2 regions of the Streptomyces sp. NPDC002577 genome follow, and region 2 is predicted to be linked to the other one. Evidence: riboswitches for the same ligand, from Rfam matches in the RefSeq annotation. Region 2 holds a riboswitch; the other holds the start of a gene.
The links. Region 2 has a riboswitch for cobalamin ahead of ACWD4J_RS18760 (HoxN/HupN/NixA family nickel/cobalt transporter). Riboswitches for the same ligand answer to the same signal wherever they lie in the genome.
Positions count from the first base shown of each region.

Region 1: another riboswitch for cobalamin. It lies ahead of ACWD4J_RS03250 (cobalamin biosynthesis protein); the one in region 2 lies ahead of ACWD4J_RS18760 (HoxN/HupN/NixA family nickel/cobalt transporter).

Region 1 is NZ_JBSFWK010000001.1:719,280-723,484, reverse strand. Features, by position in the region: gene ACWD4J_RS03265 (lysozyme) at 1-111, shown strand, start outside; gene ACWD4J_RS03260 (anion permease) at 335-1,591, shown strand; gene ACWD4J_RS03255 (hypothetical protein) at 1,604-1,825, shown strand; cobalamin riboswitch at 2,026-2,155, shown strand; gene ACWD4J_RS03250 (cobalamin biosynthesis protein) at 2,301-3,299, shown strand; gene ACWD4J_RS03245 (cobyric acid synthase) at 3,296-4,205, shown strand, end outside.
Region 2 is NZ_JBSFWK010000012.1:121,844-126,048, reverse strand. Features, by position in the region: gene ACWD4J_RS18765 (YcnI family protein) at 1-484, shown strand, start outside; gene ACWD4J_RS18760 (HoxN/HupN/NixA family nickel/cobalt transporter) at 548-1,639, opposite strand; cobalamin riboswitch at 1,668-1,875, opposite strand; gene ACWD4J_RS18755 (ArsR/SmtB family transcription factor) at 1,956-2,315, shown strand; gene ACWD4J_RS18750 (hydrolase) at 2,355-2,822, shown strand; gene ACWD4J_RS18745 (ATP-binding protein) at 3,240-4,205, shown strand, end outside.

The sequences.
Region 1 (4,205 bases), on a different contig from region 2:
GGCTGGCAGTACTGGACCTTCTGGCAGCACGACAACAGCGGCAGCCTGCCGGGTGACCAGAATCTCTTCAACGGCTCGATGACGGCGCTGCGGAGGTTCGCCCGGGGATAGTCAGGGGGCATGCGGGGACGGTCCGAGCGCGGCGGAACGCGCGGTTCCGCCGAAATTCCGGGCTTTCCCCGACCTTCATGATCGACTGCGCTGCCACTCCAAACGGAACCGGAGTGGCAGCACACCAGTTAGGGCCACCCTGCAGCCCCACCCAGTTCATCTTCCGTTCACTCAGGTTGCCTACGGTCCACTTGCCAATGACGTCAAACAGAAGCCTGGGTAAATGGAACACATCACGCTTCTCCTCGGGATCGTGATCGTCACCGCTCTCGTGTTCGATTTCACGAACGGTTTCCACGACACAGCCAACGCGATGGCGACGACCATCTCGACAGGCGCTCTGCGACCGAAGACGGCGGTGGCCATGTCCGCCGCACTGAACCTCGTCGGAGCCTTCCTCTCCGTGGAGGTCGCCAAGACGATCTCCGGCGGCATCATCAACGAAGAAGGCATCAGAACCGAGGTGATCTTCGCGGCGCTCGTCGGCGCGATCCTCTGGAATCTGCTGACCTGGCTTCTGGGCCTCCCCTCCAGCTCGTCCCACGCCCTCTTCGGCGGCCTGATCGGCGCCGCCGTGATGTCCGCCGGCTGGTCGTCGGTCAACGGCAGCACCGTCGTCACCAAGGTGCTGATACCGGCCGTCGCCGCGCCGGTCGTCGCCGGCGTCGCCGCGATGCTGGCCACCCGTCTGACGTACCGCATAGGCAGCCGCGCCGACGACAAGGCGACGGCCCCCGGCTACCGCGCCGGACAGATCGCCTCCGCGGGCCTCGTCTCCCTCGCCCACGGCACCAACGACGCGCAGAAGACCATGGGCATCATCACGCTGGCCCTGGTCACGGGCGGTGTCCTCTCCCCGGGCTCCAACCCGCCGGTCTGGGTCATCCTCTCCGCCGGCCTCGCCATCGCGATGGGCACCTACCTGGGCGGCTGGCGCATCATCCGCACCATGGGCAAGGGCCTGACCGACCTTGCGCCGCCGCAGGGCTTCGCCGCGCAGACCAGCGCCGCGACGGTCATCCTCGCCTCCTCCCACCTCGGCTTCTCCCTCTCCACCACCCAGTCCTGCTCGGGTGCCGTGATGGGCGCGGGCATCGGCCGCAAGGGCGCCGTGGTCCGCTGGTCGACCGCGACCCGCATGTTCGTCGCCTGGTGCCTGACGCTGCCGGCCGCCGGGCTCGTCGGCGCGGCCGCCGAGTTCCTCACGAAGCAGGGCACGTGGGGCGTCATCCTCACCGGTGCGCTGCTGGTCGTCGGGGCCGGTGTGATCTGGGCGCTGTCGCGCCGCCAGCCGGTCACCCAGGACAACGTCAACGACGTCAGCGACGGCCGCGCCGCCGACGACAGCACCGGCCCCGCCGGGGACGTCGACGCAGCGACCGAGGGCGCCCTCCCTGCCGCGCTCGACGGCGACCTGAAGGCCACCATCCCGGCACCGCCCGGCGCCTCGCCGGAGCCCGCCAAGACCGCATCGGTGTAAGGAAAGAGCAGCATGAAGATCGACTGGGCAGCTCTCGGCTCCGTCTTCGGAGTCAGCCTCGTGGTCACCGTGGCCCTCGTGGGCCTGTTCACCCTGGGCATCGTCGGCCTCTCCAAGCGGCAGCGGGCGACGGAGCAGGGCGACTCCGCGGCCCTCGCGGTCAGCGGCGCGTACGCGTGCTTCGCGCTCTGCGCGGCGGCCGTCGGGTACGGGATCTATCTGATCGTCGCCTGACGGCAATCGGCTTGGGCCTTTGTGTGGGGTGCGGGACGCAGGAGCGTCCCGCACCCCACACGCATGCCCGCCCCAGGTGTGTGCGGCACGGCACACGCCCGTGTGTGGCCCTTCGCACACTCTCCCGTCGCAGGTCAAGTGCGAGTTGACGGGCCTTCGGGGGGCGTGGTGGACTTCCGGAGCCATATACGGCGGCAGGAGAGGAAGCCGGTGCGAATCCGGCGCGGTCCCGCCACTGTCACCGGGGAGCGCTCCCCCACACGGAAGTCACGGCCCGTACGGACGGGTTGGAAGGCCGGGGGAAGCGTAGATCCGGGAGCCAGGAGACTCTCACCGCCGGTCACGTCGAACCAGGGCGCGGACCCTGAGTGAGGACATATCGCCATGCGCGACTGCCCGTTGCCCGATGTGTTGAGAAGTACGAGGAATCTTCCAGGCGTATCGGCGGGCTGACCCCATGCCTTCGGCCGATCCGATGCATCCGGCTGGTTCCACGCATGCCGAACGTGCCGGACGCGGACGTGTCTTCGCATACGGCGCCGCCGCCGGCCTCCTGGCCGACCTGCTCCTCGGCGATCCGCGCCGGGGCCATCCGGTCGCCGCGTTCGGCCGCGCCGCGGCCGCCGTGGAGCGTGCGCTGTGGCGGGACCACCGCGGATGGGGCGCGCTGCAGACCGCGGTGTGCGCCGGGGGCGCGACCGCTCTCGCCGCGCTGGCCGCCCGTTCCGTACGCACCTCCCGTACCGCCTCCGTCGCGCTGACCGCCGCCGCGACCTGGGCCGTGGTCGGCGGCACCTCGCTGGGCCGCGAGGCGCGGGCCGTCGGCGGGGCGCTGGCCGCCGGGGACGTCGAGGGCGCACGGGAGCGGCTGCCGCATCTGTGCGGACGCGATCCACAGGCGCTGGACGCCGATGGCATCGCGCGGGCCGTGGTCGAGTCCGTCGCCGAGAACACGTCGGACGCCGTGGTGGGTGCGCTCGTCTGGGGTGCGGTGGGCGGTGTGCCGGGCCTTGTGGGGTTCCGGGCCGTCAACACGCTGGACGCGATGGTGGGGCACAAGTCGCCCAGGCACCGGCGGTACGGGTGGGCTTCCGCGCGGCTCGACGACGTCGCGGGGTGGCCGGGGGCGCGGCTCACCGCTGTGCTCGCCGCGGTTGCCGGGGGCGACCCGCGGGGGGCCGTGCGGACTTGGCATGCGGATGCCGCCAAGCATCCGAGCCCCAACGCCGGGGTCGTCGAGGCCTCGTTCGCGGGGGCGCTCGGCGTACGGCTCGGCGGGACACTTTCGTACGGCGGAAAAGTCGAGCACCGGCCTGTGCTCAACGGCTCCGGGCGAGCCGTTGAGGTGGCCGACATCGAGCGGGCCGTGCGGCTTTCCCGGCGGGTTGGCTGGCTTGCCCTCGGCGTGAGCGCCGCGGGAGCACTGGTGCGCGGGCAGGCCTCCGCGCGTACGAGACGCGGAGGGAACTCATGAGCGGTGGCGGGCTGTTGGTGGCCGGGACCACCTCCGATGCCGGGAAGAGTGTCGTCACCGCCGGGATCTGCCGGTGGCTCGTGCGGCAGGGGGTCAAGGTCGCGCCCTTCAAGGGGCAGAACATGTCCCTGAACTCGTTCGTCACGCGGGAGGGTGCCGAGATCGGGCGGGCGCAGGCCATGCAGGCGCAGGCGGCGCGCGTCGAGCCGACGGCGCTCATGAACCCCGTGCTGCTCAAGCCCGGCAGCGACCGCAGCAGCCAGGTCGTGCTCATGGGCAAGCCGGTCGGTGAGCTGAGTGCCCGCGGCTACCACGGCGGCCGTCAGGAGGCCCTGCTCGGCACCGTCCTGGAGTGCCTGGAGGAGTTGCGGGGCACGTATGACGCGGTGATCTGTGAGGGGGCGGGCAGCCCCGCCGAGATCAATCTGCGGCGCACGGACATCGTCAACATGGGCATCGCGCGGGCCGCGCGGCTGCCGGTCGTCGTCGTGGGCGACATCGACCGGGGAGGGGTCTTCGCGTCGTTCTTCGGTACGGTCGCGCTACTCAGCCCCGAGGACCAGGCGCTGATCGCCGGGTTCCTGGTGAACAAGTTCCGCGGGGACGTGTCCCTCCTCGAGCCGGGACTCGACATGCTGCACCAGCTCACGGGCCGCCATACGCTCGGTGTGCTGCCGTTCCGGCACGGTCTCGGGATCGACGAGGAGGACGGGCTGCGGGTCTCGCTCCGCGGGTCGGTCCGGGAGTCCGCGGTGGCTCCCCCCGTCGGCGACGACGTGCTGCGGGTCGCCGTGTGCGCGATCCCGCTGATGTCCAACTTCACGGACGTGGACGCACTCGCCGCCGAACCGGGTGTCGTCGTGCGGTTCGTGGACCGTCCCGAGGAACTCGTCGACGCGGACCTCG
Region 2 (4,205 bases):
CGCCAAGGTGACCACCACGAAGCTGAAGACTCCAGTCAAGACGGACGACGGCACCATCACCGACGCCGTCTCGAAGATCACCTGGACCGGCGGCAAAATCGCACCCGGCCAGTACGAGGACTTCGACGTCGCCTTCGGCCAGCTGCCCGACGACACCGATCAGCTGACCTTCAAGACCCTGCAGACGTACTCCGACGGAAAGATCGCCCGCTGGATCGAGCAGACCGAACAGGGCGGCGACGAGCCGGAGAACCCGGCGCCGGTGCTGAAGCTCACCGCCAAGGGCACCGAGGAAGGCGGCACCGCGACCACGTCGCCGGCGAGCTCGAAGAATTCCGGGAGCTCCCAGCCGGCCGCCTCGGACACCAGTGACTCGACCGCCCGCGGCCTCGGCATCGCCGGTCTGGTCGTGGGCGTCCTGGGCCTGGCAGGGGCGGCCTACGCGGTCGCCCGAGGCCGCGGCGCGGGGTCCCGGTCCCAGTAGAGAACCAGTAGGGAACCGGCCCCCGCGAGGCGTCCGGCAGCGGAGCGGTCCGCTCCGTCGAGGTCAGCCGCCCTCGACGGAGTGGACCGCCCACCGCTGCTCCACTTTGGCCAGCCGCCAGTACGCGAGCGCGGCGGCCCACACGACGATGAACAGGCCGACGATGATGAACCCGACGTTGTCCAGGTCGAGTCCGGCGATCCAGCCGGTCACGGCGTCGCCGAGGTCGAGCTTTTCGTGCAGCACGCCGACCAGTTCGATCGTGCCGATGAGGAAGGCGACGGCGATGGACAGGCCGGTGATGGTGAGGTTGTAGAACACCTTGCGTACGGGGTTGGAGAAGGCCCACTGGTATGCGAAGTTCATGAAGGTGCCGTCGAGGGTGTCGAACAGGCTCATACCGGCGGCGAACAGCAGGGGCAGGCAGAGGATCGCGTACCAGGGCAGTCCGGCCGCGGCGCCGCTGCCCGCCATCACCATCAGGGTGACCTCGCTGGCGGTGTCGAAGCCGAGGCCGAAGAGGAAGCCGAGCGGGAACATCTGCCCAGGGCGTGTGATGGACTTGGTGAAGCGGCCGAGGATGCGGTTCATGAATCCCCGTGAGTCCAGGTGCTGTTCGAGTTCGACCTCGTCGTACGTACCGGAGCGCATCGCCCGGAAGACCCGCAGGATGCCGACGAGCGCCACGAGGTTGAGCGCCGCGATGAGATAGAGGAAGGTTCCGGAGATGGTCGTTCCGACGACGCCGAGGGCCTGATGGGTGCGGGAGTCGTCGTTCATGAGGGCGCCGGCGAGCTGTGTGCCGCCCGCGACCAGCGCGGTCAGGACGACGACCACGCTCGAGTGGCCGAGCGCGAACCAGAAGCCCACCGACACCGGCCGTTTGCCGTCGGCCATCAGCTTGCGGGTGGTGTTGTCGATCGCGGCGATGTGATCGGCGTCGAAGGCGTGCCGCATGCCCAGCGTGTAAGCGGTCACCCCCAGCCCGATGCCGAACACCTTGGAACCGACCTCGTAGTGCTCCGGCACGACGAGCAGGAACAGTACGCCGAAGGCGACGACATGGAGGGCGGCGATCACCGCCAGGAGTCCGGCGGTACGGACGGTGTCCTCGCGTCGCCAGTGAAAAGTGGCAGGCCCGGTGGGCAGGGTCATTCGGTCACGCTCCAGCACCTCGTGGATCACTTCGTGAGATGCCGTGGCCGGTCTCCTGGCTTACGGGTCGCCGTGTCCGCCCCGGCCTTCCCACCCGCCTTGCGGCGGACAGTGACCGTTCTCAACTGGGACGGAAACTCCCCGATCACAGTGGCGAGGGCCGCTCCGGCCTGAACCCCGCCAACTCCTCAGGGTTTTCACCGGTCTTCCCGAACACCACGGCCTCACCACCGTAGAGGCGGAGGCCCGCTCCTGCATAGCTGCACAGCTACGCAGGTATGCAATGTCACATTCGGCTTCCTGGAAAGATGACCCCATGCATCTAGTTCCCGCCGAGCGCGCCGACCGCCGGACCATCGACGGCCACCGGGTCTGCGACGCCATCGCTGCCATCGGTGAGCCCCGCCGCGTACGCGCCTGGGCCGAGCGCTTCTCGCTGCTCGCCGACCCCGGGCGCCTCGCTCTCCTGCTGGCCCTGCAGCAGACGGGGCCCCTCGCCGTCTCCGACCTCGCGGTCGCGACCGGTATGAACGACCCGGCCGTGTCGCAGGCCCTGCGCCTGCTCCGCGCCGCCGGCATCGTGGCAGGCGAGAAGGAGGGACGCGTCGTCCGCTACCGAGTGGTGGATCCGGTCACCGCCGACCTGTTGACACACTGCATGACCGACGCCGACTGAACTGCCGCCTTCTGCCCTAGTGGTCCGTGGGGAGGGCCGGTGCTCGACCAACTCCCGTCCTCGCTCTGGAGCGTTCCCTACGTGGGCCACCGCTTTCCGGGGTCGCCGGCCGTGGCGCGACGGCCCGGCTTGGCGGCGGGCGCGAACTGCCAGCTGTTCGCCTACGAGGTGCTCCGGCACTTCGGCCTGGCTCCGCCAGATGTGCGTTCGAGTGACCTGTGGAGCGATACGCGGTCCACGATCCGCGTTCCGAAGGCGCGGCCGCTGGATCTGCTGCTGTTCAACGCCACGGACGATGCGTACGGCGCGCACGTCGGGGTGTGGTCGAGCGAGGGACAGGTCCTGCACCTGTGTGCAGAGGCAGGACGCCCGGCGGTCTGGGACATGGCGGAGTTCGCCGGACGAGAGCGCTACCAGGTCCTGGTCGGCATCAAGCGTGTGACCAGCAGGGCGGTTCCGGTAGGGCGTTCCGCAGTCGGCGCTCCACGAGTTCCAGGCTGTCGATGAACGCCGCGATCTGTTCGACGGGCGTCGGGACGTACGAGACCGCGCCCGTCTCGTCGTACGTGGCCCAGGATGCCGCTGAGCGTCATGCGGACGTGGTGTCGTGATGCGAACGCCGGTCCGGTCTGAATTTCGTACTGTCGCTCGAAGCGTCACACCAGAGCGGGACGTTGCCCACCCCAGTTTGTCAACTGCCCGACGCACATGATGAGTTGGCGACTACCGTCAGTGTTCGTGGCGCGACGCAGGGCCCTGCCCGGCTTCACGCACGGCACTGCGATGCCGCATGCCTGAGTCGCGCCGTACGCCGGAGCGCGCAGGCGCACCACGCCCACTCCGCACCACTCCGCCGTACCCCCACGCAACGCGAAGTACCCCCACGCACCCCGACGCACCTTAAGCATTCGTACGAGGACGCTGATGTCTCACCTTCGTGCACCGGCCGCACGTGCAGACCGCCGTGAAGGCGGGCGGCACGGCAATCCGGGCGGCCGTGCCGTGCCGCAGCAGCTGCCCATACGGCCGCAGCTGCTCCGTATCGCGGTACTGCCCCCCGTCGCGGTCGCCCTGAGCGCGTGCGCCGCCGTGCTGTTCACCGTCCGATCGACGGGTGTCGCGCCGAGCCCCACGCTGTGGGCCGTGCTCTCCGGAGCCGTCGGGGTCACACTGGCGGGGATCGTGATCGCCGCCGTCGCGGCCGATCGTGCCGCGAGGACCGTCCGCGACCGCATCGGTGTCCTGCGCCGCACAGCCGCTCGAAGCCAGTCCGACCTGCGTGACGTCGTAGAGGCGCTGCGCAGGGGAGACGGGCCACCGCCGGCTCGGCGTACTCCTGCCCAGGCCGCCCCGAAGGACGACGACTTCGCCCAGCTCGCCGACGAACTCTCCCGCGCCCACGACGTGGCCGTGGCCTCCGTGGTCAAGGCCGCCCAGCTCTCCAGCCAGGCCGGAAGCGAGCAGAAGGTCGAGGTCTTCGTCAATCTCGCGCGACGGCTCCAGTCGCTCGTGCACCGCGAGATCACGATCCTCGACGACCTGGAGCACGAGGTCGAGGACCCCGAACTGCTCAAGCGCCTCTTCCACGTCGACCATCTGGCCACCCGCACCCGCCGGCACGCCGAGAACCTCGCCGTGCTCGGTGGCGCGGTCTCCCGCCGCCAGTGGACCAACCCCGTCTCCATGACCGAAGTCCTGCGCTCGGCCATCGCGGAGGTCGAGCAATACTCGCGCGTCAAGCTCGTGCCGCCCATCGACGGCAACCTGCGCGGGCACGCCGTCGCCGACGTCATCCACCTGCTCGCCGAACTCGTCGAGAACGCCACCGCGTTCTCCGCCCCGGGAACCCAGGTCCTGCTGCGTGTCGGCGAGGTCACCTCCGGTCTTGCC